DNA from 2 places in the Paenibacillus sp. FSL K6-2393 genome. Region 2 is predicted to be linked to the other one. Evidence: predicted binding sites of a transcription regulator. Region 2 holds the regulator's gene; the other holds the start of a gene.

Region 1 (15,541 bases), 1.8 Mb from region 2:
TCATCCAGTCCGATACTGTCTGGCTCGCTGGTCCCATGGATGGCATAATTTGTATTCGAGAGCTGCATACCTCTGCTTCCAAACTCACCGTTCGAGCGCCCATTCGGATTGACCACTTTATCTGTAATGACAAATGAACCCTCCGGTGTTCGATCACCGCCAAGTCCCACATCATACATACGAACAATGGTATCCCCACTGATTAATGCAAGTTTATGTTTATCCTTATCAATGACAATCTCCAGCGGTTCCTGCAAAAAAGGCTGACCTCCCAGCGTATCTGCAAAAGCGGCATTTTTGCCTTGAGACAAATTCGAAGATGTTGAACCGCTCTCTTTACCATTTGAATCGCTCTTTCCTTCCTGTGCCTTTCCTTGATGCAAAGCTAACAGCTTCGGAAACATCTCGGTCATCCCTGGCGCAGTCTCTCCCAGAATATTATTTGGAAATGGCTGGGCCATTTGCGTTACACTCTTGGGCCAAGCGTCATTTTTTTTGCGATAGGCAACGATTGCACTTGATAATGATGCAGCGGCTTCCTGCTTGGCGGTCCACGCCAAGGCCATCTTTTTGATTTTCGGCGTAACTTCAGGAGGTTCACAGTTACATTGCTTGGCATCATAACTCTGTGCAGTTAATTTACCACTTGTATTAGTTTGTACTACGTATTTCACAGGCATATTTCGTTTCCATAAAGACCAGTCATCCGAGGTTTGCATACCCAGTACAGCCGAAGTCTCTACTTTTGGGCCAGACCCGGACCAGGCAGCTGCGAGAGCAGCCTCGCCATGGTTGCCTCCACCAAATGCCGCAGCGGTGAACACATTACTTGGTGGAATGGATGCGGTCCTAGCCTGTTGATCCGCTCCTACTGGGTCAGGGATTTCATCCGTGGATTCCAGTGCTGCTGACAGTGCATCGGCCGCTTCACGACTGAAACCCGGAGCGTCCGCAGGTGGCAGACCTGCCAGCACAAGCAGCATGAACAACGTAAGCCACATTTTGCGTCTACGTTGTTTTTTCTCTTTTTGCTCAGACATCTCCACCAATTTCTCCTGATAGTCCACCCAGATGTCAGCAGGAGCTTTACTGCGTTCAAATGCTTCGTAAACCTCGCCCGCTTGCTGAAAACAATAATTGGCTTTGGCCTCCTGTCCTTCGCCCAAGTACTCCTTTCCAAGCAAGTACCAAGCCATTTTATTGTCTGGATGTTTCTTGACATATGTTCTTAGATGAGTATTTTGCATCCGATCCTCCACTATTCACCTTTTTCCGTATATCATTATATATCGGCATAACCAGGCGTTGAATCCATAGGACTTGAGTACCCGGTGGAAAAAAGGGTTTTCGACAATAATCGTCCTTGATTCACATGTCATAAGATCACAGTTAAATGAAGACAAAAAAGCACCTTCCCTTGTCGTTAAGACAAAAGAAAGTGCTCTGTGTTCATTCAAGAAATACTTAACCCTCTTTATTGAAAGGCTCATCCGCTACTTTGATTGAATCTGTAGGGCAGCCATCGCATGCATCCTGCATATCGTCAAACAAGTCGTCTGGAATAGCTTTGATACCATGGTTAGCATCGCCGTCAAAGATAACTTCTGCCAAACCTTCATCATCGTAATCGTAGATGTCAGGAGCCGTTGCTCCACAAGCGCCACATGCGATGCATGTGTCTTTTTCAACCCAAGTATATTTACTCATTTACATTCTCTCCTCCTAAAATTCGAAACGTACAGTGTTTTTATCTAGAAACATATTAATACAAAGTAAGGATAATTACAAATCATTTTGCAACCACAAGTCTCTATTATCCCCTATTTAATCAAGACTTTGCAAGTTATCTTTTTGCAGGGAAGTACCGCGCACTTTATGATTACGAAGCAGCACGGAAGGATCGTCTCCAAGCATACCTGCGGTCACAACAGCATTCTCACCAAATTTATCACGTAACTGATCCATAATCCGAATCAGATTGTCCTTCTTGGGCTTCTGCTCATATTCGAACAAGTCCATCTGTACAGCGGATTCCTCTCTTGGAATCAGGTTCTGAAGTGTCACACCGAGCATGCGTACAGGCTTGCCACTACCCCAATGCTTCTCAAATAGTTTACAGGCCTCACGGTAAATGACCGTTGCATCCTCCGTAGGAACTTCCATCAGACGTGATCGGGTGATTGTCTTCATATCCGGTGTGCGGATCGTAATCTGAATCCCCTGGCTGAACATTTCGTGCTTGCGCAACCTTCTGGCTACCTGATCACTTATATTGAGGAATACCCGATGAATCTCATTCATATCCGATACATCCGCCGGTAAAGTGGTTGTATGCCCAATGGATTTATTGGCTTCCCGTTCCGCGTGAACTGCGGAATGGTTAATGCCATTCGCAGAATTTTTGAGCCATGTTCCATTAACTCCGAATAGTTCGGTCAACATGTTCTCATCCGACTGGGCCAATTGACCAATCGTTTCAATGCCCAGTTTTTTCAGCTTTTCAGCCGTTTTTTTGCCAATGCCAAACATCTCGTTGCATGGTCTGTGCCAAAGAATCCGGGGTACGTCCCTCATGCGTAAAATGGAGATACCGTTCGGTTTTTTCAGATCCGAAGCCATTTTCGCCAATAATTTGTTGGGTGCAATGCCAATGGAACATGGCAGCCCCAATTCATCCTTGATTCTACGCTGAATGCTCTCCGCAATCTCCATTGGATTCCCGAATTGCCTTGAACCTGTAATATCAAGATAACATTCATCAATGGATGTAGCCTCAAGTTGAGGGGTATAACTATACGCAATCTGCATGAAAGCTCTTGAATATTGACGATATAAATGAAAATCAGGACGAATCACAATGAGATCAGGGCACTTTTTCATGGCTTGGTGGACAACCATACCTGTTGAGATGCCTCGATTACGAGCGGCATATGAGCAGGTTACAATTACACCCTTTCGCAGTTCACTGCTGCCCGCAACGGCCGTTGCTTTTCCTCTATATAAATCTGGTTCCTCGGCTTCATGTACAGAGCAGTAGAAAGCATTCATATCGACATGCAGAATCACCCGTCCAGCTGTAGGGTAGTATTGATCCACATTCGCTGGAGGATTGCCGTCTGAAGACATCATGAACCCCCGCCCTTTCTTGCACACTAATTAATGAAACGAATTTCTTTCTTCTATAGTATATCAAACCCGTTATGTTAATTCAGTCACGAACATTTATTTTCTGCGAGAACTGATCAGAGACCGAATAATTAACCAGCCTACACTCACAAAAAGGATCAATGTGATCAGCGCAATAACCGTATTTTCCCATACAAAACTCAAAATCAACCCTCCTTTTCTTCCATATATTCCAATTAAAACTCAATAATAAATTATAACATACATCCGGATTATGATTAACATCCTTCTTTTTGCTCTAAAATCCGTTAATTGTTACATGAAACTGCGATTTCTATGTAGCATTTGGCTATAATGGTGCTATAATAATTAATTATACAAATTGACGACTTTAGGACAAATCAGCGCACCCAATTTAACACAGTGTAGCGTTGCCGAATCGAAGGATTCGTCCACTAACGTACTTAACAGCTTTCCCAACTTACAATCCAATCTTTTAAAAGAGCGCTTTATCTCAAAGGAGGATCTTCATGTCAAAGGCCATTTCCATCTTCGATACGACTTTACGTGACGGCACACAAGGGGAGGGTGTCAGCTTATCGGCAGACGACAAACTCAAAATTGCCAAGAAGCTTGATGACCTGGGTGTCCATTATATTGAAGGCGGAATTCCCGGCAGCAATACCAAGGACATTGAGTTTTTCAAAAGAGTCAAGGAATTAAACCTGAACGCAAAGGTTGTTGCTTTTGGCAGTACCCGCCGTAAAGGCAGCGTTGCTAGTGAAGACGCCAACCTGAAGCGCATGATCGAATCTGGTGCTCAGGCTGCAACTTTGGTCGGTAAATCATGGGACTTCCATGTGCATACCGCTTTGCAGACTACATTGGAAGAAAACTTGTCCATGATCTATGATTCCATCGCCTATCTGAAACAAAATGGTATGGAAGTGATCTTTGATGCAGAACACTTCTTTGACGGATTCAAACATAACCCAGAGTATGCTCAAGCGGTCTTGACCAAGGCTCACGAAGCTGGAGCGGACTGGCTCGTCATGTGTGATACCAACGGCGGGACCATGCCAAACGAGGTACATGAGATCGTATCCACACTGCATAGAAGCCTGCCTCATGCACATCTCGGCATCCATACACATAATGATTGTGAACTGGCTGTAGCCAACACACTCAGCGCTGTACAAGCCGGAGCCCGTCAGGTTCAAGGAACAATGAACGGTTATGGAGAGCGTTGCGGTAACGCCAATCTCGCGTCCATCATCCCGAACCTGCAACTGAAACTTGGCTATGAATGTGTTACTGAGGATTCCATGAGACAACTTACAAACGTGGCTCGTTATGTTAGCGAAATTGCCAATGTAAATATGCCGATTAATCAGCCTTATGTCGGCAATGCTGCTTTTGCTCACAAAGGTGGAATTCACGTCTCTGCCATCCTGCGGGATTCCCGTACCTATGAACACATCGTGCCTGAACTGGTTGGTAACAAACAACGTGTGCTGGTCTCGGAACTTGCCGGACAAAGTAACATTGTATCCAAAGCTCAGGAACTGGGGCTTGAGTTCGATCCAAGCAGTGCCAATTCACGTCAGATTATTGAGAAAATTAAAGACCTGGAGCATCAGGGTTACCAGTTCGAAGGTGCAGATGCTTCGCTTGAATTGTTAATTCGTGAAGCGAACGGTGACATGAAAGAATTGTTCACTTTTGAATCATTCAAAATGCTTGTAGAGAAAACGGCGGGAAAATCTGTTGTTTCCGAAGCTTTTGTCAAAGTGAATATCGCTGGAACAAGCGCTTATACCGCTGCTGAGGGCAATGGTCCGGTTAACGCACTCGATAATGCGCTTCGGAAAGCGCTGGTGCAATACTTCCCTTCACTTGCCAATATGCATCTGTCAGACTACAAAGTGCGTGTACTGGATGAGAAAGATGCCACAGCCGCCAAAGTTCGTGTATTGATCGAATCCAAAAATACGGAAAATACATGGAACACAGTTGGTGTATCCGAGAACGTAATTGAAGCAAGTTGGGAAGCTCTTGTACACAGTTTCCGCTATGCTTTGCTTCAAGAAAAATTGCAGGATGAGCCGGGCACACTCCCTATTCCTGCTCATGGGATAAGTAATCATTAAAGTGTATGTTCAAAAAAGGCTTTTTTTGAACAGGCTCTTAAAGCTTATTTCCCGGAAAATAAAAAGGAAGCCTCTGCACCCATGATTCATGGATGCAAAGGCTTCTTTCTTTGCAGAAAATTAATTCGCAATTAACTTTTCAATCTTACGCTCCAACTCTTTTTCGGGCAGTATGCCCAGAACAATCTCCTGTATAACTCCTCTGGAGTCAATCAGAACATTCGTTGGAAAAGCCACCCCATTGTATTGAGCATACACAGTCCCCTTCTCATCCAAGGGAATAGGGAATGTCAGTTGGTACTCATCCACAAAAGCTTTGGCATCTTTGAGTTTATCGTATGACGTTACATTAACCCCATACATGTCAAGCTTATCCTTGTATTTCGCAGCCATTCTGTTCAGCTCTGGAGCTTCCTGCTTACACGGCTCACACCAGGATGCCCAGAAACTGACGAACGTGGCCTTATCTTTGGCACCGCCCACACTGTACGTCTTTCCATCCATTGCTGTCAGAGAAAAAGCAGGTGCCAGAAGACCCGCACGTGGTCCCGTCTCTGTAGGCATCGGTTCTTCCTGCTTAAAGACGGCTGCAATGCCGTCACCCGCATTCTGGGCCAGTGCAATACCAACCAGCAAGACAACACCAAGGAGTATGTATATGTTTCGTTTCATAACCAGCCACCCTTTTATATAATTAGCATATTGAAACTGAAACCGTAATTTCTGCACATGCTAAGTGTTTTACCACGCTCTATCACAGTTCACCAGAACATGATTGCCAAATGTTCTCTTTATTATTGTACCCTTTTCCTTTAAAATTTTACAATCCGGATTACAGAAAATAAAATGAAAAAGGACTCCTGCCTAAGCAGGAGCCAAAGAGAGAGGGGTGAATACAAATGGCAGCACTTCACGGGCAGCAAAACGTCTTCTACATCCCTTCTTCCGTAGAACAAGAGATGTCAAAGCACATGTTCCTTTCGCTGCCGCAAGAAGCCTGCGGGGTTATGCTGGGTGAAACCGCAGCGGGCGGTATACGAATCAGTCGGTTTCAGCCCATTCGTAACGTAGCACCTGACCCGCTGCACCATTTTACTCTGGACGATGCCGAATGGATTCGGTGCGTATTCTCCGAGCCCAAGCTCATTGGCATCTTCCATTCTCATCCGGAGACCAGGCCTGTTCCTTCCTTAGAGGACTTGCAAGCTCTTCCGGCCTTCGCCGGTTTGCTTCAGATGTACCTCATCGGCTCACCCGACCTAACAAGCGGGTTGCGATCTCATATGCATCTGAACGGTTATCTGATTGAACCCTCGAAAAAACCGCAAGATCCGGCACACCGCGTTGTGCCTTCATACAATCTGCTTCCCGTTCCGTTATGCGTGACTTAGCTGGGTATACAAATCACCCAAGGTCTCCACATTTTTACGCATCATGTCCTCCAAATAACAGGACCATAATTGTGCAGTCATTTTGGAATCTTCCAGTGCATGGTGACGCCCATAGATCGGAATGCCTCTGGATTCCAGCAATTCATCCAGACCATACCCCGGCCTGCTCGGTTCAAGCCAGCGGGCCAACATCATCGTATCGATTAAACGATGTGTCAGCCTTACCTTTGAAGTCCGCCACAGAGCCGCATTCAGAAAAGCTCGGTCATGCGCACTTGCGTGCGCAATCAGAACATTTCCACCTACAAAAGACATGAAATCATGCAGCCCTTCCAGCAAAGTTGGTGCGTCCAGCGTCATCTCCTGCGTAATACCTGTAAGTTCAGTAATATGTTCCGGAACCGCAGTCTTGGACTGCACCACCGTATAGAACTGTTCTCCTTCCAGTACCACACCACCATGTATACGGACCGCACCAAATGAGATAATCTCATCCCCATGCTGGGGCGAAAAACCCGTCGTTTCCAGATCAAATACAACTGCGTCCAGCTCATTTAGAGGCGTATGCAGAACCTCAGGTCTGCGCTGTTCTCTCATCATAGAGCGGATAAACGCCATGTGTTGCGCCGTAGGGGCTCCCATAATGGAAGCGATGGCGGAAGGAACCCCTCCCTGACGCAGCGAATTCCAGAATCCTGTATTGCCCCTTGCCGGCTCTCTCATGGACGTCTCCTTTCTGCAAAACGCAACTGTCTTTGCAAAGCACGATGCACTCGTCGTACCAACCCGAGCGTATCCCTGAGCTCATAATGAATCTGCTTTTGTTTCATCTGTTTCTCATCCAGGAACCCACTGCTATGTTGCAAATCCCCTTGGATGACAACCGGTGTACTTCGGCGAAACTTCAAAGCGGCTAAGAAGGCCCGCTGGCATGCATCCAGTAATGTAAATGGAACAGCTTCAAGTGAATTCAATCTCTCCATTCTTTTTAACGTCGATGACTCCTTGATCCCATGTTGCAAAGCCAAATAACGGGCACTGTTCACCAGCGGAATGTACAAACCATACTTAACATCAAATCCGCCTGCATGTTCACCAAATCGTTCTGTGACCACACGTCCAAGTACATTTAATGTAGCTTTATGTTTAACCGTATTGCGAAGAACTGCATCCGAAAGTTCAGGAACCAGTCTGAACTGTTCATAAAAACTCGTGATCCATTCCTCCGCCAGACTTTGCTCACCTGCAACAAAACGCATGTCTGAAGCAATAATGAGATTACGAACGGGCTCCCAATTCAGATCCGAGCTCCAATCTGCTAATTGATGCTTCCATGACGCCAGCGTTTTTCTCCAGAGTGGCTCAGAGCACATGACTTTGCCTTCGCATTTGGCGTAACCAAGCTCTTCCAACATATCCGTCATTCGCTGTCCGAGCTGAGCAAAATATTCCTCTTTACCTTCATGCGGAGTATCGCTAATGATCATGCCATTATCCTGATCACTCCATAACGTTGCTTCTTCCCTGCCGGAACTGCCAAATACGATAAAGGCATAGGGGACGGGAGGTTGGCCGAAGCCTTCCTCAACCATCCCCTGAATGCATAACTCTACTGCTTTCCGTGCAATCCGGTCATGCAGTTCATTTACCGTTTGGTACCACTCGATCGGCGACAAGGAAGCGGACAACAATTCCTGGAGCTCGTTCTGTAATATCACACGTGCCTGGCGCAGTTCTTGAGAAGACACCGCACCATCGATTCCCTGATAAGACCAGGAATAGTTTGTATACGAGATGGGTTCCATCATGTCCAGCCTCCTTGAAGCATGATTCAGCATCATTCACCTCAGGAGCTGAACGTACCACCATTGGATTTAGAATCTACATTTTTCATTTGTTCAGGGTATCCGTAAGTACCGTGCTCACTGATATCCAAACCCATTGTTTCTTCTTCTTCAGTAACACGGATGCCCATGATTGCTTTCATTCCGCCCAGAATAATGAAGGACATTACCAGTACGAAGGCAAAAGCACCTGCCAGACCGAGAAGCTGTACGCCCAATTGGTGGAATCCACCGCCATAGAACAGACCCGCTTGACCTACACCAGCATTCTCGGCAAGTTCAGGAGTAGCGAACAAGCCCGTGGAGATCGCACCCCACATACCCGCAATACCATGCACGGAGAAAGCGTAGATTGGATCGTCAATTCCTTTACGATCGAAGTACTGTGCTGTGAAGAATGTGATGATACCCGCCAGAGCACCGATAACCAGCGCTGCCCAAGGTTCAACGAATGCACATGCTCCTGTAATTGCAACGAGTGCCGCAAGCACACCGTTTAACATGCTAGGAATATCAGACTTACCAAGTACTGCCCATGAGATCAACAGCGCAGCAACACCACCGGCTGCAGCAGCTACGTTAGTAGTTAATGCAACATAACCGAAGAATCCATCCCCCATGGCAGATAATGTACTACCTGGGTTGAATCCGAACCAACCGATCCAGAGGATAATAACCCCGAGTACGGAATACACTTGGTTGTGACCTGGAATGATGTTAGGTTTGCCGTCTTTGTTATATTTACCAATACGTGGTTTCAACAAGATGGTCGCTACCAATGCTGCAGTCGCACCAGTCAAGTGAACAACCGTCGATCCTGCAAAGTCTTGCATACCCAGCTCAGCCAACCAGCCGCCGCCCCATACCCAGTGAGCAACAACCGGATACATGATAATGGTATAAAGAGTACCGAAAACAATATATACGCTCATCTTTGCACGTTCAGCCATACCACCGCAGGCAATGGCCAGAGATACCGCCGCAAAGGCGAGGTGGAATACGAATTTAATAGTCAGTGGAACATCGGAGAAAGCCAGTGATTCGAAGGAAGCAGCCATCTTGTCACCACTCAGGAAGAATCCTGTTGTTCCAAAGAAGCTGTTACCATTACCGAAACCAAGACCGAAACCCAAAGCCCAGAAGGCAATAACTGAAATTCCCAATGTCAGGATGGTCTTACCCGCAATGTGTCCTGCATTCTTCATTCGTGTTGAACCCGCTTCGAGTAAAGCAAATCCCCCTTGCATCAAGAACACCAGTACAACAGCCAGAAACGTAAAGGCTGAGTTCAAACCACTTTGAAGTTCAATGTTAGTCGGACCCTCCGCAGCCGCAAATGCGCTGACCGGAAAAGCGAACAAAGTAAGCATTACTAACATGGAAACCAACCATTTCTTTCTCATATACCCCACTCCCTCTTATGTTAAGTTTCTTCACATAACGTGAAACTCTTAATGTCATTATAAGCAGAAGAGAGGAAAGTTGACAAGAGTATTTTCATCAAAACTGAAAATTATTTCTGGGAATAAAGTCATACGTCTTTTTCTTGCACTTAAGTACATAATCACATTCTATGAGTACATAGATATAGAAATGCAGTATGCTGATTGCCAAAGCATAACGTTTGACTGTACGGTTAAAGATCATGTATCATACTTATTAGTAAGAAAAATTGGGCGTAGTCTAGAAATTCACAAGTGGAAACTACAATTCCCTACATTTGAACTTGCAAGCGAGGTGAATATCATTGGGGATATGAAACTTTTTCGGATTGGCGAACTTGCCAAGACCGCTGGTGTTAGTGAACGGACGATTGATTATTACACAAAGCTTGGACTAATCGCTCCCGAAGAACGTACACAAAAAAATTATCGTCTCTATAGTAATGAAACTTTAACGAGGCTTGAACGTATTGTACAGATGAAACAAGAGAAGTATAGTCTCGACGAGATTAAGCAATCTCTTGAGAAGTGGCGTCTGGTTAGTACAGAAGAACAAGTTGCCAGCAAACTGACAACGTTGGAGCTTCATGTACAACAACTTGAGCGAGAGGTTAACGAACTCAAACCGCTACTTGGAGAGATGAAACCTGTACAAGCACGTAAAATGATGGCAGGACTCCTCACCAAAAGTGCCGGTACAATGGAGGCACTAAAAATCTTGCTTGAGAACACCATGATGTAGCTTATTTTTAGAAAGCGGAGGAATGAATATGAGTTTTAATAACGGTATGTTCGTATTGATCATTATCGCCTTTTTGCTCTCTTTATGGGCGCAATTTCGCGTTAAAGGTACGTTTAGACGTTGGTCGGAGGTACCGAACCAGAACGGAATGACTGGTTACGATGCCGCTCGCCAGATGCTTGATGCTAACGGCCTGCACGATGTTCCAATTGAACCTGTACGCGGCACGCTCTCTGATCACTATGATCCGATCAATCGGGTTGTACGTTTATCAGAACCAGTATATTATGAAAACTCAATCTCAGCTGTTTCGGTAGCGTGTCACGAAGTTGGCCACGCCATTCAGCATAAAGAAAGTTATCCGATGCTGGCACTGCGTCACCGGATCTTCCCAATTGTGAACTTTGCATCCGGATTAGCTCCATTCCTGTTGATTGCAGGATTCATCTTCAATGCCATGAACCTTGTAGGTATCGGTATCATCTTCTTCTCCGTAACTGTAGCATTCCAACTCATCACTTTACCGGTTGAGTTCAATGCAAGTAATCGCGCTAGAGAGATTATGGTATCCGAAGGGTACATTCGTAATGAAGAAGAAAAAGGTGTTGCAAAAGTTCTGAATGCCGCAGCCTTGACTTATGTTGCTGCAGCGTTGATCTCACTGCTTGAGTTGATTCGTTACATCGGAATCTTCAACAGCCGCGATTAATCAGATACCTAATACAAGAAAAAACAAAAAACAATACCCCACCGTTAATCGGATGGGGTATTGTTTTGTTGTAAACCAAAATAATGAAGCAAAAATGAACGAAAGGACTGGGCAACCAGCGGCAGCTTGTCATCCGCACGGTGAATTAACCCAATGGTCCGTGTTACTTTGGGATGAGAGATGGCCACATGTGCCGGTTGCAACGGGTTCGTCTGGAATAACGCCATCTCAGGCAGCAGACTGACCCCCATGCCCGCAGCAACCAATCCGCGGATAGTGTCGGTCTCTTCCCCTTCAAAAGCAATCTTGGGTGTAAAACCAGCTTCCAGACAGGCATGCCACACAATAGGACGAAGAGAATAACCTTTGCTAAACAATACAAATTTATCATCCTTGAGCTGTTCAAGCGCAATTGTCTCTTCACCAGCTAACGGGTGATTGGGGGGAAGGATGGCATGTAATTCTTCCGTAAGTACAATATCACCATCTACTTGATCATGCTTCTCTGGAAAAGGAGAAATAAATGCCAAGTCTACCTCACCCGATAACACATCACGAATCAGTGTAGGGAACATCCCCTGCTTAAATCTGAATTTCACGTTGGGGTAGCGCTGACGGAAAGCAGCCACCACGGAAGGAATGAGATGAATCCCCAGGCTATGCGGAAATCCAATTCGAATCTCCCCATGCTCCGGGTCCAGAAACTCATGAACTTCCCCGACTGCCTTGTCCAAATCTTTCAAGATACCTTCAATTCGTTTGCAAAAAAGCTGCCCTACTGCAGTCAACTGCAGATTTCGTCCCTTTTGCATAAAAAGATCCACGCCCAGTTCTTCTTCCAGCTGATGAATCTGACGACTCACCGCCGACTGTGCCACATGCAACTCTTCAGCAGCCTGTGTTACATGTTCCTTCTGTGCCACTTTCAAAAAGTAATGCAACTGTCTTAATTCCACTCGCCTGATCGCTCCAATCTGTTATACCCTACTTATCCTTGATTGCATTCCATCTTGAGAACGTTCTGACTACCGCTTTAAGCTACGGGGTTTCCACAACCTGATCAACAGTCCGTAAATAAAGAATCCACCCAACAATCCTCCGAGGTGAGCCATCCAATTGATGCCCGACATGGCGAAGGAGAATATGATTCCGAACAAAAGCAACGTGTACATCGTTTTGCGCGAAGCCTCATCCATCATCGTTCGCTGGAACAGTGCTACATACAGGAATGCACCATAGACAGCATAGATCGCTCCTGAAGCCCCTACCGAGATGGTAATACTCCCAACGGAGTTGTACCACGCAACAGCAAGAATATTACCCAATACACCGCCACCCAGGTACAATACACCATACCTTACCGACCCGAGCAACCGCTCCATCGGTGGTGCAAATACGATTAACGCAAAGCTGTTAAACAATAAATGACTGAAGCCCGCATGCAGGAACATGGATGTAATGTAACGCCACCATTCATGTGCGAACAGTTCATGATTCGTGAGTGCCCCAAATTTCAGCAGCACCATATTGTTCGTTGATCCACCGTTCACCGTTAATACAATAAACATGACTACATTGGCAATTAAAAAAAGCGACGTCAAAGGGAAATACTTCAAATAACCTTTCCAGTTCTCATAGCGAATAAATATCATAAATTTCTTCTTTCACTCCACCCTGTTCAGATCGGACTTACATCTCTGATCCATCGTAATGGTACATGCCCGAATTGGACAATGCCTTTCATAAAAGATTATAATGGATTTTGGCACGGATCACCAATTTATAAGGAGGAACATTATTATGACACAAGAACGTACAGGCGCAGCCACATTTAAAGGCAACCCTATTACATTGATCGGACCCGAACTGAAAGTGGGCGATCAAGCACCTGATTTTACACTGAGCAAGAACCTGGTTGAGGATGCTTCCCTGAAAGACTTCGCAGGCAAAATCAAATTAATCAGCGTTGTTCCTTCCCTGGATACTGGCGTATGCGATGCGCAAACTCGTCGTTTCAACGTGGAAGCTGGAGAACTCGGAGACAATGTTGTTGTCTTGACAGTCAGCGTTGACCTTCCGTTCGCTCAGGCCCGTTGGTGTGGAGCAGCTGGTGTTGACCGCGTAGTTACATTGTCAGACTACAAAACACGTTCTTTCGGTGAAGACTACGGCGTTCTGATCAAAGAATTCCAACTCGACATGCGCTCCATTTTTGTTTTGGATGCCGAAGACCGGATTACATATGTGGAGTATTTGCCTGAAATGACAGACTCCCCTAACTTCGAACAAGCAATTGCTGCTGTAAAAGCTTTGCTGTAGAAGTTATCATACGTTCAGAACAAAAGCGAGGAAGGTTAACCTTCACTCGCTTTTTGTTATTTATCATCTATTTCAATCATTTGCTTTATACTTGCTTAGCTTTTTATCGAGTACAGAGAATAAATTCATAATCGTGCGATAATTGGAACCCAAGTCTCCAAGTGAACCACGTGAAGCTGAATACATATCCACCGCACTACGAACAGGACTTACCGAGATAATGGAAACTGTAATATCCATCGTCCGTCCAAAGGTAGTCCGCTTCTCCAGAATAACTTCTCCAACAGAAGGCACTTCATGCAGCACTTTATAACCCGGAATCTTTTTGAGTGTCGAAGAGACCTCTTCCCAGGCTCTGTCTTTGGATAAGTTATAATACCGTGTTTTTAATTTGGGATCCTTGGCTCGATCGCTGGTCCCCTCCATGCTGCGGATGATACCGACGAGCGTTCTCTTTAAGGTCAAGACCCTTCCTCCTTTGAATGTAACCGTTCCATTTATGTATCTTAGTGTAACATTGTTCAAGTAGTAACAAAAGGGCAAGCATCATATTTATCGTAAAACCAATCAAAAACATTCATTACAACTTAAAAACACCCTGAAATTCCTTCTGAAGAGGAAAAGTCAGGGTGCTGTACATAAGATTTAGGAACCCGCCTATGCCGTCCGGCTACATTGTCTTATGAACCTGCTTGGCAGGTGGGTGACCGCAAAAATGCTTTTTGAAGTCCCCATGTCGTATAGACAGGGCTTTTCAGCAACATTCTGTGTTGATCTCCCGAAGACATCATCATTGGTTCAAAACAACGAATAACCGAAACGTACATCGCAGGATGTACAATTATTATATCCCTAACTGTGTAAAAAGTAAATGGCGATCCATCATGTTTTATTTTTGCAATGTAATGTTTTTGTCGTCTGATGGCTCAGATGTTTCACCATTCTCTGCTGATTGTTCAGCCAGCGCGGCAGCTTCCTCTTCTTCCTTCTTCAGCTGCATCTTCTCCATCTGCTCCTGCATCTTGTTGAAGGTTGCGTAGAAGTTAAAGAAAGCGAACCAAGCAATGATGCTGATAATGAAGAAAACGAACAAGACCGGATAACGGAAACCGATGTAGAACAACAATCCGCTTCCCAGCAATGTGGAAAATACACGGAATGGTCTGATCAGCGTAAGCAATACCGCGTTTTTGATAATGAGTCCGATGGACATATGATAGTGTACAACCATCGAGAAAAAGTTAAAGAGTGATACAAATAACAAGAGAAGCAGTACTAACATGATGATTCCCACGAGCTGCATATTGCGGAACTGCGTCATGTACACTGTATAATCCAGATACATAATCGCGAACAGCAGTGTGTAAAAAATGCCCCCAATTAAACTTTGCTTGTAGTTTTCCTTGTAACCTACAAAGAAAGTACGGAAGATCGGTACATCCGTATCGCCCATATTCCATTTACGAACAACCGTAAACAGCGCCGAAGTCGCCGGGAACAGTGTAAGCGGTGCCACAATAGCTATAGCCCAGTTCATTTGCAATGATTCGTTTGCGAGGTTCTGCTGCATCACGAGCAGTTTCATAATCAAGAAAAACAAGAACGGAGACGAACAAATAGCCCACAACAGATTGGTTGCGGCCAGTCTCGTAATCCACTCTGTAAGCCGGTAGATCCCACCCATAGCTCCTTTAAATTCCAAACATTTCTCCTCCTCTGCAGCCTTGCTTATTACCTGAAGTCTAATATTAATATACCTTATTATAGATAGGAAAAGCCAGTACTTCCCGAAAAGAGATCGTCATTGTCCTTAACTAG
Region 2 (15,541 bases):
ATTCACGTACTCGATACATGTGGAGTGTCTAATATTGATGGTTCGTAAGGAATAGATGAGATATGACAGTTTAGCTCAAACGACTTAATTGTATAGTGTTGACACTTCGCCCACTTGGAGTAATATGTTACTATTGAGATAGCATTCTATTTCCGATGAAGACATATTTTAGTTTGAATGTTATTTAGGAAGGAGAGACACTATGACAATGTTCGAGATATGTTCTATGCAAAGTCTATTTTATGAACAACGGCGGTTGTTTGTATAGAGCTAATAATATGTAACCGCTTAAATCTGGATAGTGATAATTGTTATAGTGTAGACTTTGTTACCTTAAAATTCAACTATTTTAAGGAGCGGCTATCATGAGATATGTAAATGCCGACATCATCTTTCCGGAAGAATTACTAAATGAAATACAAAAGTATATGAACGGTGAATTGGTTTACGTCCCTAAATCAAAAGGTTTGCGTAAAAAATTGGGGTGAAAATTCAGGCAGCAGAAAAATTATAATCTTAGAAATGATGAAATCCGGCGAAAGTTTCTCGATGGTGACACTATCGAGAAACTTTCAGATCGATTTTGCCTTTCAAGCGATACTATTAAAAAGATCGTTTATACAAAATAATAGCTTAACAAAAGTCGCATTGGAAGAAATTCCAATGTGACTTTTTTGTGTATAGTATAGTTTAAATTGTTTATTACATATTTTCAAGCTTTTACTATCGTTATAATAACATATAAGAGAAGTAGTTGATTTACTTCATAAAAACTGCAGGGGGATAACAAATGAATGATTTTTTTAGATTTGATACTGATGAAGAACGGCGGGCGTTATTAATCAGAGCAAGGAAAGTCGCTTTATCTGCAATTCGAAAGTATGACTTAGAATGGGATAACATCCAGTTTATTCAACTATCCGGCGATACGATCACGTATAAAATTGAAACCAGTACAGATAACAATTATTTACTTCGCATTCATTCGGACCGATTAAGCAGAGAGGAAATTCGTTCGGAACTCCTACTGTTACAAGCACTGAACAAATCGAAAGATCTAAAAGTACCAGAAGGGATGGCAAATTGTGATGGTATTTATGTATTGGAGATCGAAACAGAGACAGGATATAGGCGCCCTTATATAACGATGATGCGATGGATAGAGGGTGAAAAAGCAGCAGGTGAATTTACAGATAGTCAAGCATATAATATGGGTGTATTGATGAGCAGGCTCCATGAAGCAGCAAAGGATTTCAATCCACCTTCTGATTTTGTAAGACCTACTTGGGGAGTAGAAAGTTTTAAACGTGAAATGGCTAAGTTGGAACGTTACTATGAGCGTTTTTTATCCGAAGAGGGATGGAAGCTGTATCAAGATGCAGCTGAGAAGGTTGTATCCCAACTTACCACGATGCATCCAAGTGAACATAACTATGGACTCATTCATGCTGATTTACATACCGGTAATATGGTATTTGAGGATAATCAACCCTATCCGATTGATTTTGGAAGATGTGGGTACGGATATTATCTCTACGATATGGCAGGCACCATATTGGAGCTTTGGCCAAAGCATCGATGGATGCTTATCCAAGGTTATGAGAGTATTAGGAAGTTGGAAACGGACTATATTCGGGATCTGGAATGTTTTTTTGTCATGTTCATGATCGAGAACTCCTGCCATCACTCCTCTGATCCAAGAGAAACAACCAGTTTAATCGATGAACAAAAGTATGCCCAAGCATACATAAGAGAATATTTAAATGGTAATCCATTTTTATTCGAAGTGATCGAGCCTGTAAATGTGGATTAATACTAACCGATACCGGGCTAAAATAATGATATCTTATGGTGATGATTTACAATAGGTCGCTGTTTAGAGTGTTTGTTCGTATCATCTAGTTTTAAAAACGTGAGCTATGACTTCGAGTTTATATAAGATCTACTTGTGTACTTAGCGCTGAAACTTTTCTGTTTATTATAAAGATTTATACTTATTCATGAAGTTTGTCCGATCCAGTTGTTCTTCAGCTTCTCTAGTTCCCCCTTCATTTTGGGGGTATATTTTGACGGAGCTGTTTGGGTCGTTTCGTGATTTTTTAAACTGGCATTGAGTTGGAATGAAGGCGACTCGAATTGGTGGGTCGTCTTTTTTCTTTTCTAGGGGCTTGATGGTTTGCGCCGGATGTTCAGGTCAGCGAGATGCCAAATACGGTTGAGGCATTATGGAAGATCGAGCTTTTATATGGAAAGCATCCGTCCTATACGGAGAGTACGTATGCGGTAAAGTTAACAACAAAGCTGGAGGGGGAGCTTCGAAGTGCTCCTTGGTCAGCGATTTGAGGGATAAGTTCGATGAGTTCCTCAGAGATTTTAATGTTTTTGGAAGTATGGAGAAGGCAGAGCTGCATCAAACCATTGATTATGTGAAGCTTTAAACTTCATATTCTGCAGAATTAGCATAATGTATTTATTAAGAACCCCTTTTATATCTTTAAAGCCTCCTAATCCAATTGGACACTCGAAGCCACCTCAGATACACTAAATGAAATGAGGAGAGCGTCCATGAAAAGATGGAAACGGGGAGGTTACAGTCCCATCACACACGTTGAAAACAGCATTAATCAATCCTCAGTATGATCCTTTACAGACTTACGTTTCTCGGTTGGAGCGTCCAGAATGGGTAGCTGTAGGAATGATGGGAAAACTTCTGATAAGAGATGATGGCACATGTCGAGAGAACGGGTACTGTATAGAACGTTAGTTCTTTTTTTGTGTATGTAAAACCGCCTTACAGCGGTGTAAGCGCAAGTTAATCAAAGTATCGAACAGAGCAGTAAAATGTTGTTGTTGAAAGATGTAAAAAGGAAAATCTTCGAATTAGTAACAGAAAAGATATTTTACAAGATACATCAAAAAACGAGCCTTTGTATATAAGGCTCGTTTGTGCAGGAGTCATATTTGGCTCCGAAAGTTATGTTTAGTCTACTACATTTGTTTTATCGCTGAGAAAGTAACTATAACAATTCTACCCTATTTCAGAGAATTTGACCATACTTTAGCTTTATAGTTCATGTCCTTAGTTCGAGACCAGAACTTGTACCTTGTACCAAGTGTCGGAATAGAGATGTGTCTAATCATTGTGCGTTTAACTGAAAATATCATTTAGTATCCTAGCGCATGAGAAGTTACATATTATTATATAGCAACTGAAACGCTGAGATAGGGAGTCAGATATTAAAAAAACGAAATATAGTACTGAAAATAGCTGTTGAGCAAAGGGGATTATACTGGTTAAAGCTATCATCATAAATATTATTTAAAAACTTTAAGGTATATAAGAGAAATTTTACCAAATTTATGTTATAATATTTTTGAGTTGGAAATACAATACTTGATTCTGTGAACAAGAGGTGAGAGCAACTATGAAAAATAGAAACATAACAGGTATTGTATTGGCTATAATCTATTGCATTGTTCTTTACTTTATTTTAACAGATTCTCCGCCTGGTGAAGCTCCAAATAATCCGTTCTGGGTTTATTTGTTTATTCCAATTGGGGCTATTGTGATTACATCTTTGTTTGATTACGTAATCAAATTCGATTTTTTTAGAAAAAAGAAAGATTAGAATTGAATGGAGGACTAAAATGATACAAACAATGAAAATTGCTAAAACATTTTTAGCCGGAGTCATGCTTTCTACATCTATCTCAATTCCAGCATTCGCTCAAGATCAGGCAAATTCTTTACCAGCACTTCAAGTGGAAAATAGCCTTTTAGAACTAGTCGAAAGTACAACCGATAATTCCATCACTTTTAAAGACGGTTCTACATTAATTCAATATGACAGCTATTATATTGCAACAGATTTAAATGGTAAAGATGAGTTAAAAATTACAAAAGTTGATGAGACTAAAGTAAAGTATGAAAATCTTCAAACTGGCGAAGTGAATTATGCTACAAACGAAATAAAACCTATTCACGAAGATCTCAGTTTCTCGCCACAAGCATTAGCAGACGGTTATGTATATAAAGGCAAAGTAGAAAATTCCACAGAGATAATATATGCAACTGCTTCTGCAATAGCAGGTATACTTGCTTCCTTTATAGGAGGACCTGTAGGTGGTAGAATAGCGGGCATACTTGTAAGCATCGGTGGTTATTATCTTTCTAAGGATGCACCCAGAGCCTATTGGGTAACAAAAACATATACTAGAGATGTTAAGCATAGTGATTTTAATGCGACTTTATTCATCAGGAAAGACCATCATTATTACAAATATCATGATTATACCGGTTTTATTGATACCGCTTCGACAATCCAGACTTGCCAACCTTTTGGTTGTGGTCCAGTGAACGAATATTAAATCTATTTATGTCGGATAGAAAATATCCCATTAAAGTCGCTATTATAGCGGCTTTTTTGTTTTATTCGTACAAGTTCATTTTTCGATTACCGATTAGATAAATATTTAACTACTTAGCAGAAACTAAATAAATTGATAGAGTGGTCTTACGAAAAAGCAAAGCTCAACCGATAAAGCAATTGATGCTTTAATCCGTTGGCAAAACATTAAAGGAGTAACAAGCAGGTTTCTAACTGGCGTAGGTGGTGTTGTCACTCTTCCAGTAGCTAAACCAGCTGATTAATGTACGTGCAAATACGAGTGATAGCTGCCATTGCTCACATGCGTGGTTATAATCCAAAAGATGATGAAGTTAAAACGTTGGTTTTTTCGTGTCTTACCAGACAAGCTGCTACAGATATTTTGAAGGCTGGTATAAAACCGGGCAGTATACCTGTAAAGAATGCGATTAAAAAGATTCCAAACGTAGCAATTAAGACTATAAATCAAGTTTGGTGAAAAAGGTATTATGTTTTCTTTCCAATTAAGTGTAGCCCAGCGGAATTAGACTTAAAAATAGTTTTAAGATAACGGACAGGATAGTGTAATTATTACGCGAATTATCCTAGGGAGTTGCATAAAGAAGGAAAAACCTATCTAGATAAACAAAAAAACTTCTTAGTGAGACTGGTGGAAAGTGTGCAAACCCGGGATGTTTAAGAATAGAGCCTGTTGATTACCATCAAATCAAGGTATGGGCAATTCATAAAAAACACGAAACTAGGCACATGATTGCGTGGAAAACTTAAAATAACTGATGATGAGTTATATAGATGGAAGCAGATAAAAGGGTCACCAAAGAAGCCTATGTTTGTCTGTAACCATGGCTTACTTTTAACATGATGTATTCGTTCACCGATATATAATCGTAAAGCTCTCTTTTCATTAATGAAAGGGGAGTTTTTTATATGTGGTAACTAAACATTTCTATTTTGAAGAAATGTATCAATTCATGTTAGTAACAGCGCAAAAACCATTGTCATTATCTAGTAACCCATTAAAGAGAAACTGAAATTAGAATTCTTTCTTACAGTGCATTAAACTGTCTGAAACAAAAGATTTAAATCAAACTTCCTTAGAAATTCTGATAGCCACGAAATAGAAAGGAATACTAACATTCACTCTTTTAAAATTCAAACCATCATTCCAATATATACAAATGGATGTTTCATTTGTATGTTGAAAGTTTCATATAGAAGAGGTATACTTTAATTAAATTTTGAGCAATTTAATTTTAAATAATTAATTGGAGATGTTAATATGGATCAAGCAAAACAACTAGTGACAGAACAACGTACATTTTTTTATACAGGACAAACTAAAAATATCGAGTATCGAATTAATGCTCTTCAACAGCTTAGAAAAGGAATTGAAAAGTATCAGCAACGGATTCAAGATGCACTTCGGGCAGATTTGAACAAATCTGAGGCGGAAGCTTACGGTTCCGAGATTCGCATTGTTCTGGGTGAACTGGATTTTGCATTAGAACATCTGCAGGAATGGGCTGCACCCAAACAAGTTCCAACCAATTCGGCTATGCCGGATGGGGTGAGCACCATTTACCCTGAACCATACGGAGTGGCTCTTATAATTGCACCTTGGAACTATCCTTTCCAACTGGCCTTTGGTCCACTGATTGGAGCAATTGCAGCCGGTAACTGTGCAGTTATCAAGCCTTCTGAATTAACACCAGCCGTATCTCGTCTGACGTATGATCTGATTCAGGAGATATTCCCTCAGGAGTATATTGCCGTTATGGAAGGGGAAGTTGAAGCCAGCACAGTATTGTTGAAAGAGAAGTTTGATTATATTTTCTTCACAGGAAGCACAGGTGTTGGTCGCATTGTTATGAAGGCAGCTGCTGAGCACCTGACTCCTGTAACTCTTGAGTTGGGCGGTAAAAGTCCTGCTATTGTCCATAGTGATGCAGATCTGAAGCTGGTGGCTCAGCGTATTGTTCGTGGTAAGTTCCTGAATACAGGGCAAACTTGCGTTGCTCCGGATTACTTGCTTGTACATGAACAAGTTCATGATGAATTGATCAATCTGATTGGCGCAGAGATCAAATATAAATTTGGGGACGATGTGTTACAGAACGCTGATTTCCCGCACATTGTCAATGCGCGTAACTTTGATCGGTTGTCGGGGTTCCTTACAGATGGCAAAACGCTGATTGGTGGACGTTCTGTACGTGAGCAGTTGCTCATTGAGCCGACTGTACTTGGCGATGTGAACTGGGAATCAGCTGTCATGCAAGAAGAGATTTTCGGTCCGATTCTTCCTGTATTTACGTACAGTGACCTGGATCCTATGCTGGATGAGATTGTTCGCCGGCCAAAACCATTGGCGTTATATCTCTTCACACAGGATGAGCAACTGCAGGATCAGGTTCTGAATCAAGTATCCTTCGGTGGGGGATGTATTAATGACACACTTTCTCATATGACTTCACACTATCTCCCGTTTGGTGGTGTAGGAGAGAGCGGTATGGGCTCATATCACGGACAACAGAGCTTTGATGTGTTCTCGCATCACAAGAGTGTTCTGAAACGCAGTGAATAATTAGCCGCTAAAATAACATAAACATGAAAAAAAGAGGTTGTCCTGTTGATCAGGACAACCTCTTTCGTATTTCATTACATCTAGTTTTGTTACTCAAGTTAAATATTAATGAATATCTCGGAAAAGGCCAATGACTTTACCCAGAATACTAACATGTTTCAAACGTAAAGGTTCGAAGGTCGCATTCTCCGGTTGAAGGCGAATATGATCTTTTTCTTTATAGAACGTTTTCACTGTAGCTTCATCGTCTTCAGTCATTGCAACGACGATATCACCGTTATCAGCAGTTTGCTGTTGACGGACAATAACATAATCTCCGTTAACGATTCCAGCTTCCACCATACTATCTCCGACTACTGAAAGCATAAACACTTTCTGTTCGCCTACATAATGTGTAGGAAGAGGGAAGTAGTCTTCAATGTTCTCAGTTGCAGTGATTGGAACCCCTGCTGTAACCTTACCAACGACAGGAATACGTGCAACGCTATGAGCAAATTGATGAGAATGCTCAGATTCTTCCTGGCTCAAAAGCTCAATGGCTCTTGGCTTGGTAGGGTCGCGTCGGATCAAACCTTTTTTCTCCAAACGATCCAAATGTCCATGTACTGTTGAGCTGGAAGCCAGTCCAACCGCTTCACCAATTTCCCGTACGGAAGGAGGATACCCCTTCAACCGGACTTCATTTCGTATAAACTCCAGAATAGCCTGCTGCCTGCTGGATATCTTCGACATACCGTATCAACCCCATTTTAGTAACGTTTGGGAAAATTATAACATAGAACCTCCGTTCGTACAAACATAAGTTCTAAATAAAATGGCATTAAATCAGTGTTTTTTAACTTTTAGAACCGAATTTGTCCAAAAGGCAGAGCATAATACTGCAAATGCTTTGCAAAAGAACTTCAATTAAGAAATTTCTCCTTCAAAAAAGAAGCGAACAATTGTTCTAAAAATCTATTGAACAAAACAAGTGTTCGTGTTATATTGATTTCAACAGATAGGAACAAACGTTTGGAGGCGGGTATTTAATGAGATATTCTACTTATCAAAGCATTTATGAACCAATGAATTCGGAACTGGTGAAGACTAAAATAGGGAACTACAAGAATGTTTTAGCGCGTTTCAAGATTTCTTCATGGATGTTAAAGGTAGCCATTACCTCTTTGATTATATTTATTGGATGTAGCACCGTTTTAACTGTATTTGCTGGCAATGAGAATGATGTTCTGCCTGGAGGAAAGATAGCTATTTCACAAGGGGAAACATTATGGAGTATTTCTTTGGAACATAAACCGACGAATATGGATACACGTATTTATATAGAAGCAATTAAGAAAGTGAATCAACTTCATACAACTTCCATCCAAGTGGGACAAGTACTAGCTCTACCGCAATTTGCAGAATAAAATGCACATCAATGAGTGTTAACGCGTGTCAGCTTGACAAGCTGCCTTTATAATGGCAAAGTTAATATGACTTTGTATTTTTGGAGGGGACAAGCTTGGATATAGATAGTCTGGTAGCACGCATTAACGAATTGGCTCGTAAGCAAAAGTCCACTGGATTGTCGGAGGAAGAACTTGCTGAACGTGCCGAGCTAAGAGAGATTTATTTGAGCAATATTCGCAGCAATTTCAGACAACAACTGGATACCATTGAGATTGTTGATGATGAGAATGACAAAGGCCACCAAGGCAAACTCAAACACTAACGAAACCTAATGATATCATTATGATATTTAGGTTTCTTCCTGTTATTTTGAGTGTGCAATTTATAGGGGGAAATGTTGGTTTGCAATTATGTAAGCCGATACAAAGACACATAAGGGGGATTCTCATGTCGCGTTCGTTCGAGAGAACGGTTAAGAAAAATTCCAAGCAGTTAAATCAGCAACGCAAAAAAAGTGGTCAACCAATCACAGGTACACCAGGTGAAGAAGTCTTTAAGGGGCGCAGCCTGTTGTTCCCTATATTTTTGATCGGTCTCGCCTTTTTGTATCTGTTTATGAGCACGTTCCTTGTGCAAGCTCCGATGACAACCTGGGACTGGGTGACGATGCTGCTTTACGTATTTTTGGCAGTCATCTTCATGCTTCGCCGTCCATACATCAAGATTAGCAGTAATCGGATTATCACGACGAAGGGTAATCGTGAACGTTCAATCGGGGTTGACGATATTGTCAAATTCAGAATTGAACCAGGTACAGTTGTTATCGAACATAACAGTCGCGGGAAAAGATGGGTGTTCACCAAGTTATTGAACCGTTACGATACAGATGCGATTGCAGAACGTTTGCTGAAGTTTGCAAAAGCACACCAGATCACCGTGGAAACCGTCGAAAAGTAATTATTGCATAAAGGGGTAGATGATCGGAATGGCGTTAAAAGCGATTTTGTTCGACCTAGATGATACTTTATTGTGGGATGAGCGTAGTGTTCGAGAAGCTTTTCATGAGACTTGTCTAATTGCAGCGCAAGAGACTGGGGTCAAACCAGAAGAACTTGAAGAAGCTGTTCGTAATGAGGCACGTGGACTGTATGAATCATATGAAACCTTTCCTTTTACCAAAATGATTGGAATCAATCCGTTTGAAGGCCTATGGGCGAACTTTACTGGTGGGGATCAACCTGAGTTCCGTCAGTTGGAACAACTTGCTCCAGTTTACCGTAAAGAATCCTGGCGTCGTGGCTTGTTGAAGTTGAGTATAGATCGGGAAGATCTTGCTGAACAGTTGGCCGCGCAGTTTGGAGTAGAACGGAGATCCAGACCTCATGTATACGAAGAAACGATGGACACCTTGCGCCAGTTACAAGGAAAGTACAAACTGTTGTTGTTAACGAACGGTTGTCCTGCTTTGCAACAAGAGAAGTTGGATGGTGTACCTGAATTGACTCCTTTCTTTGATGAGATTATTATCTCGGGTAACTTCGGAAAAGGAAAACCAGATCCGTCGATATTTGAACATGCTTTGAATAAACTGGGTGTTAAACCCGAAGAGAGCATGATGGTTGGAGACAAGTTAACGACTGATATTCGTGGTGCTTTATCATCTGGCATCCAATCCGTATGGATTAACCGTGAGCATAAGACCAACAATGAAACGTATGCGCCAGACCATGAAATAACGCATTTATCGGAATTAAATCAGCTTATTGCTAATTTCTAAGCAGATCAGCTATAACATCTTTCCTCAGCACCCTGAGACATTGGAAGCTTCTATGAACGATGATGTCGTTCTTGAAGTTACCAATGTTTTTTTATTTGAGCTTGTTGACTAAATTACCTTGTTAAAAGAGATCTCCATTTTTTTTACTAAAAGTTATTGAAATTAGGGGGAAGCTGGATTAGAATATAACTAACATACTAGTATGACTAGTATTTAGATTGTCCTAAAGCAATTTCTTTTTGACTTACTTCATTAAAATGGAAGCAGGGAGTTATTGCTAATTATTTTCTATTGATTGTAAGCGCTTAATATTTTGAAAAAGCTTATTTCGATTTGGAGATCACACCACTTAGTAAGTGCTAATTAATGATGTGAAGCACCTTGGATTGTGTGATTTTACATAATACATCAAATTGATATCGCTTACATTTGGCATTTATCTATTTCGTAGTGGGGGTGAAGTTGAAGGATTGGTTGTCTTCTACAAGAGGAGAAACGATGGGAGTTGTACATGAATTACTCTTACTTATCAAGTCCTGGATCGGAGTGAAAACACATGGAGTCGGAAACCGCTAAAACAACGTTAACCATGACATCTTTACGTAAAGAGAGCAGATTACGAACGGCAGCAACTTTGTTCCGCAAAGACTGGCAGCTGTATTCACTATTAATCCTTCCCATCATCTATCTCCTTATTTTTAAATATGGGCCGATGATTGGTAATGTGATTGCGTTCAGACGTTTTGTTCCCGGGGGAAGTATATTTGGAGAAACGTGGGTTGGATTAAGGTACTTCAAAATGTTTATTGAGGACCCTACCTTCTGGAGAGTATTCGGTAATACGCTGATGTTAGGCGGACTTGCGTTACTCTTTACATTCCCGGTTCCAATCATTTTTGCCTTGATGCTTAACGAAGTGAAGAGTAAACGATTCAAAAAGTTTGTACAGACCGCGTCATATTTGCCTCATTTTCTGTCCATCGTTATCGTTGCGGGTATGATCCTGCAGCTGACAGCAGTGAATGGTTCCATTAATGGGCTGGTGGCTTTCTTTACCGGAGACAATATTCCTTTTATGCAGCGGGCTGAATGGTTCAGAACAATCTATATCACTTCTGAGGTATGGCAGGGTATGGGTTGGGGAGCAATTCTGTATCTGGCTGCACTGACAACCATTGATGATTCTTTGTATGAAGCTGCGCGTATCGATGGTGCCAATCGGTGGAAGCAAACGATTCATGTAACAATACCAGGGATCTTGCCAACGATTGTGACGTTATTGATTTTGAACATGGGTAATTTCCTGGCTGTTGGATTTGAAAAAATCTTACTCTTGTACAACCCGTTGATCTACGAGACATCTGATGTGATCTCCACTTACCTTTATCGGGTCGGATTGGAATCCAGTAACTTCAGTTATGCTACCGCAATTGGCTTGTTCGAATCGCTGATCGGTCTGATCCTGGTGTTCTCCGTAAATGCCATCTCACGCAGACTGACACAAAGAAGCTTATGGTAAAGGAGGAGCATCATGCAGGAATCCAGATCTTACAAGGTATTTAAAGTATTCAATGTCATCTTTCTGCTGTTCGTGGTATTCATAACACTCTATCCATTCTTAAATGTCGTGGCACAATCCTTCAGTAGTGAGTCCTATATTAATTCCGGTAAGGTTAGTTTGTTTCCAAGAGGATTCAATGTGGAGACATACAAGACCATCTCGCGTGACAGCATGTTCTGGACCAATTATAAAAATACGATTATCTACACTGTAGTAGGTACGTTAATCTCCATGTTCATGACGACTATTTTCGCATATGCTCTGTCCAAAAAGAGGTTGATGGGTCGCAAGTTTCTGACGATGTTCGCCGTATTCACGATGTTCTTCAGTGGTGGATTGATTCCAAACTATGTCTTGATTAATTCCCTTGGGTTCAACAACACCATGTGGGCACTTGTTGTTCCTGGCGCAATTAGCATATACAACATGCTGATCATGAAGTCATTTTTTGAAAATATGCCTGAAGAACTGGAGGAAGCTGCCTCCATAGACGGTTTGAACACCTACGGGATCTTGTTACGCATTATTTTGCCGCTTAGTAAAGCAGTTATGGCAACCATGGTGTTGTTCTACGCAGTAGGTCATTGGAATTCCTGGTTCCCAGCCTTTCTGTATTTGGACAAAAAAGAACTGTTCCCGGTCACCATTTATTTGCGCAATATGATTGCAGGAGCGACAAGCGGGGCATCTGCCGGTGCAACCTCAGCTGATAACCTGACACAGATTGCTGCCAATATTAAGTCAGTAACGATGGTATTAACCATCTTGCCGATACTCACCATCTATCCATTTGTCCAAAGATACTTTGTAACCGGTATCATGTTAGGGTCTGTTAAACAGTAATACGCAGCATCTATATAAATTGAACTAAAGATGATTTACACGGAACACTCCGATGACAGAATAACCTTTCAATCGCTGTTATCCCCAGATTTTTTCGATTCCCTTTTTAAAAGGGAAAATCCGGTGATAGCATATGCTTCCGATGAAGCTTTCTTTCAGAAAGCTTTAAGGCGAGCGCTTCGCTTTTTCAGGTTTTTTCTGTCCTCTCCGTTTTATGTAAATGAATAGTTCAATTTATATAGAAAGATTCACATGATTACTTTTAGTGATTGATTAAAAAGTTTTAAGGCAAGGTCAACCTAAACCAAATTCAGGGGGATAACCTAAATGAATCAAAAGCCACGTAAGTTTGTTGGTAAAATGGTGTTGGCAACAATGATGACCGTTGTTCTGGCAGCATGTAGCAGCGGTACCGGAGCTGGAGGTGACATCACAGAAGTTCAAACCAAGGCAGCGATGGAGACGTACAATGTAGGGGATACATTCAAGGCGACTGAGCCATTTAATCTCTCCATACTATATAGTGATCAACCTAGTTATCCATACAAAAAAGACTGGTTACTTTTTAATAAAATTACCGAACTGACGGGTGTTACGCTTGAGCCAACGATTGTACCCATGAGTGATTACCCTCAGAAGAGATCTCTGTTGATTAGCTCTGGTGATGCACCACTGGTTATTCCGAAAACGTACCCTGGTGAAGAGTCTGCATTTGTATCATCCGGTGCGATCTTGCCAATTAGTGATTATATTGATTTGATGCCAAATTTCAAGGATAAAGTGGAAAAATGGGGTCTAGAAGATGAACTTGAAGGACTTCGACAGGAAGATGGAAAGTACTATGTACTCCCGGGTCTGCATGAAGAAGTATGGCCAGATTACACACTACTCGTAAGAACGGATGTTTTTGAAGAAAATAACATTGCCATCCCGACCACATGGGACGAATTGTATGATGCAGCGAAGAAACTGAAAGAGATTTATCCGGATTCCATTCCGTTTTCGGACCGATTCCAATTTAATAGTACGTTGAACATCGCTGCTACTGGCTTTGGTACCAAGGCTGGATGGGGTTTTGGTAACGGATTGACGTATAAGGAAGATCAGGATGAGTTTGTGTACACGGCTACAACACCAGAATACAAAGAGATGCTAACGTATTTTAACAAGTTGGTATCCGAAGGGCTGCTCGATAAGGAGAGCTTTACACAGGATGATGATCAGGCTGTACAGAAATTTGTATCCGGCAAATCATTCATGATTAATGGTAATTCCCAAACGGTGGTGCTGCACCGAAATGATATGAACAAAACGCTGGGAGAAGGTAAATACTCAGTTGCAAAGATTACAGTACCTGGTGGACCAAAAGGGCAATTAATGTCCGGCTCCAGACTTGAAAACGGTGTTATGATCTCCGGGAAAATTCAAAAAAGCGAAAACTTCAAAGCTATTATGCAATTTATTGATTGGTTATACTACAGCGATGAGGGTCAAGAGTTTGCCAAATGGGGCGTTGAAGGCGAAACATTTACCAAAGAGGGCGGAACACGTAAATTGGTAGAAGACGTGAACTACAATGGCTTGAATCCGAAAGGAACGAAAGACTTGCGTATTGACTATGGATTCTCTGGTGGAGTATTTGCCTACGGGGGTACCACAGATCTGCTGCAATCGATGTTTAGTGAAGAAGAGTTGAAATTCCAGCAAGACATGAAGGATACCAAGGAAGTGATCCCGGCAGAACCACCGATTCCTTACTCTTCAGAGGACCGTGAACGGGTGACACTTCTGAGTACACCACTGAAAGACTATTCGGATCAAAATACACTTAAATTTATTTTGGGTGAGCGGAACTTGTCTGAATTCGATACATTTGCCAAAGAGCTGGAGAGTCAAGGTTTATCTAATTATCTGAAGCTGGCAAATGATACGTACAAAGCCTACAAAGAAAACAAGCAATAATATAGTTGATGTTGGCCAGATTACCGTTTCACACCGATATATAAGTGGAACGGTAATTTGTGCTAAGATGAATGAATACGGCTGATAGAAAGAGGTCTAGGCATGTCACTTAATCAAAAAATTAGAGGCTCGACCCGGGCATATTCATATAACCTGTTAAAAGAACGAATTCTTCATCTGGAACTTAAGCCGGGTACCAAGATTTCAGAGAAAGAGATTGCAGATGAACTGCAGGTGAGCAGAACACCCGTGCGAGAAGCATTCATGAAGCTTGCTGAAGAAGAACTGCTGGACATTATTCCCCAGAGTGGAACGATCGTCTCTCATATTAATCTGGAGCATGTGGAAGAAGGCAGGTTTATGCGGGAGAAGATGGAGAAGGAAATCGTGACTTTGGCTTGTGTTTCTTTTCCTGAAGAGTTCAGATTTCGACTTGAAACCAACATTGCAATGCAGGAAGTCTGTATAGGAAAAAACAATTTCTATCGGCTTTTTGAACTGGATGAAGAGTTTCATCAGATTTTGTTCCAGGGCACGGGGAAGCTGAGAACATGGAAAATGTTGCAACAACTGAATATTCCGTTTAATCGGTTGCGTTTATTACGTCTAGCGGAGGACTCCAACCTGGAGGTCATTATTTCCCAACACAAAGAGATTTATCGGCTTATCACAGAGCGGCAGACTGAGCAAGCTGTTCAGGTGATGGAAGCTCATCTTAGACTAGTTGTTATTGAACAGGAATCGATTAAGGCGAAATACCCGCATTATTTTATATAATGCAACGATGTTGTATAATACTCTCCATATGCATATGCGAAAACCCCTGTTCAATTGAACAGGGGTTTTGGTTAAGCAAGTTGTAACACGAGAGTGTTAGGCTTGTTTGATAAAAGTAGGATCAGGGTATGGATCTGCAATCCAGCCATCTTTTTCGATGAACAGACGTACAGCAATAATTTGTTTATTCTCCATTAAAGTGAAGAAGTGCGGTGTATTCTCAGGTACAGAGATAACGTCTCCTGGAGACAATTCTACATTAA

The links. Region 2 encodes LexA, which represses DNA repair genes until DNA is damaged. Its sites were predicted from a motif close to CGAACATATGTTCG; they were not measured.
Region 1: a site for LexA is predicted at 3,216-3,229, ahead of MHI14_RS20720 (DNA polymerase IV). Genes of this name have one in related genera too.

The regions. Positions count from the first base shown of each region.
Region 1 covers NZ_JBBOCU010000001.1:4,709,699-4,725,239, forward strand. Annotated here, with positions in the region: gene MHI14_RS20710 (L,D-transpeptidase family protein) at 1-1,247, opposite strand, end outside; gene MHI14_RS20715 (ferredoxin) at 1,465-1,707, opposite strand; gene MHI14_RS20720 (DNA polymerase IV) at 1,825-3,126, opposite strand; gene cimA (citramalate synthase) at 3,657-5,276, shown strand; gene MHI14_RS20730 (TlpA family protein disulfide reductase) at 5,397-5,948, opposite strand; gene MHI14_RS20735 (M67 family metallopeptidase) at 6,176-6,667, shown strand; gene MHI14_RS20740 (exonuclease domain-containing protein) at 6,653-7,390, opposite strand; gene MHI14_RS20745 (DUF294 nucleotidyltransferase-like domain-containing protein) at 7,387-8,472, opposite strand; gene MHI14_RS20750 (ammonium transporter) at 8,514-9,914, opposite strand; gene MHI14_RS20755 (MerR family transcriptional regulator) at 10,267-10,695, shown strand; gene MHI14_RS20760 (zinc metallopeptidase) at 10,724-11,404, shown strand; gene MHI14_RS20765 (LysR family transcriptional regulator) at 11,449-12,360, opposite strand; gene MHI14_RS20770 (rhomboid family intramembrane serine protease) at 12,430-13,056, opposite strand; gene tpx (thiol peroxidase) at 13,205-13,723, shown strand; gene MHI14_RS20780 (DUF1499 domain-containing protein) at 13,796-14,188, opposite strand; RNA gene ssrS (6S RNA) at 14,370-14,561, opposite strand; gene MHI14_RS20790 (YesL family protein) at 14,613-15,425, opposite strand.
Region 2 covers NZ_JBBOCU010000001.1:2,895,151-2,910,691, forward strand. Annotated here, with positions in the region: partial or broken gene MHI14_RS31115 (CD3324 family protein) at 366-629, shown strand; gene MHI14_RS12790 (phosphotransferase enzyme family protein) at 791-1,813, shown strand; gene MHI14_RS12795 (hypothetical protein) at 2,203-2,343, shown strand; partial or broken gene MHI14_RS12800 (peptidase G2 autoproteolytic cleavage domain-containing protein) at 2,597-2,764, shown strand; gene MHI14_RS12805 (adenosine deaminase) at 3,661-4,368, shown strand; gene MHI14_RS12810 (hypothetical protein) at 4,690-4,866, shown strand; gene MHI14_RS12815 (aldehyde dehydrogenase) at 5,668-6,969, shown strand; gene lexA (transcriptional repressor LexA) at 7,075-7,701, opposite strand; gene MHI14_RS12825 (LysM peptidoglycan-binding domain-containing protein) at 7,998-8,375, shown strand; gene MHI14_RS12830 (DUF896 domain-containing protein) at 8,471-8,680, shown strand; gene MHI14_RS12835 (hypothetical protein) at 8,806-9,315, shown strand; gene MHI14_RS12840 (HAD family hydrolase) at 9,344-10,135, shown strand; gene MHI14_RS12845 (ABC transporter permease) at 10,725-11,654, shown strand; gene MHI14_RS12850 (carbohydrate ABC transporter permease) at 11,667-12,539, shown strand; gene MHI14_RS12855 (ABC transporter substrate-binding protein) at 12,867-14,501, shown strand; gene MHI14_RS12860 (GntR family transcriptional regulator) at 14,604-15,278, shown strand; gene MHI14_RS12865 (cupin domain-containing protein) at 15,375-15,541, opposite strand, start outside.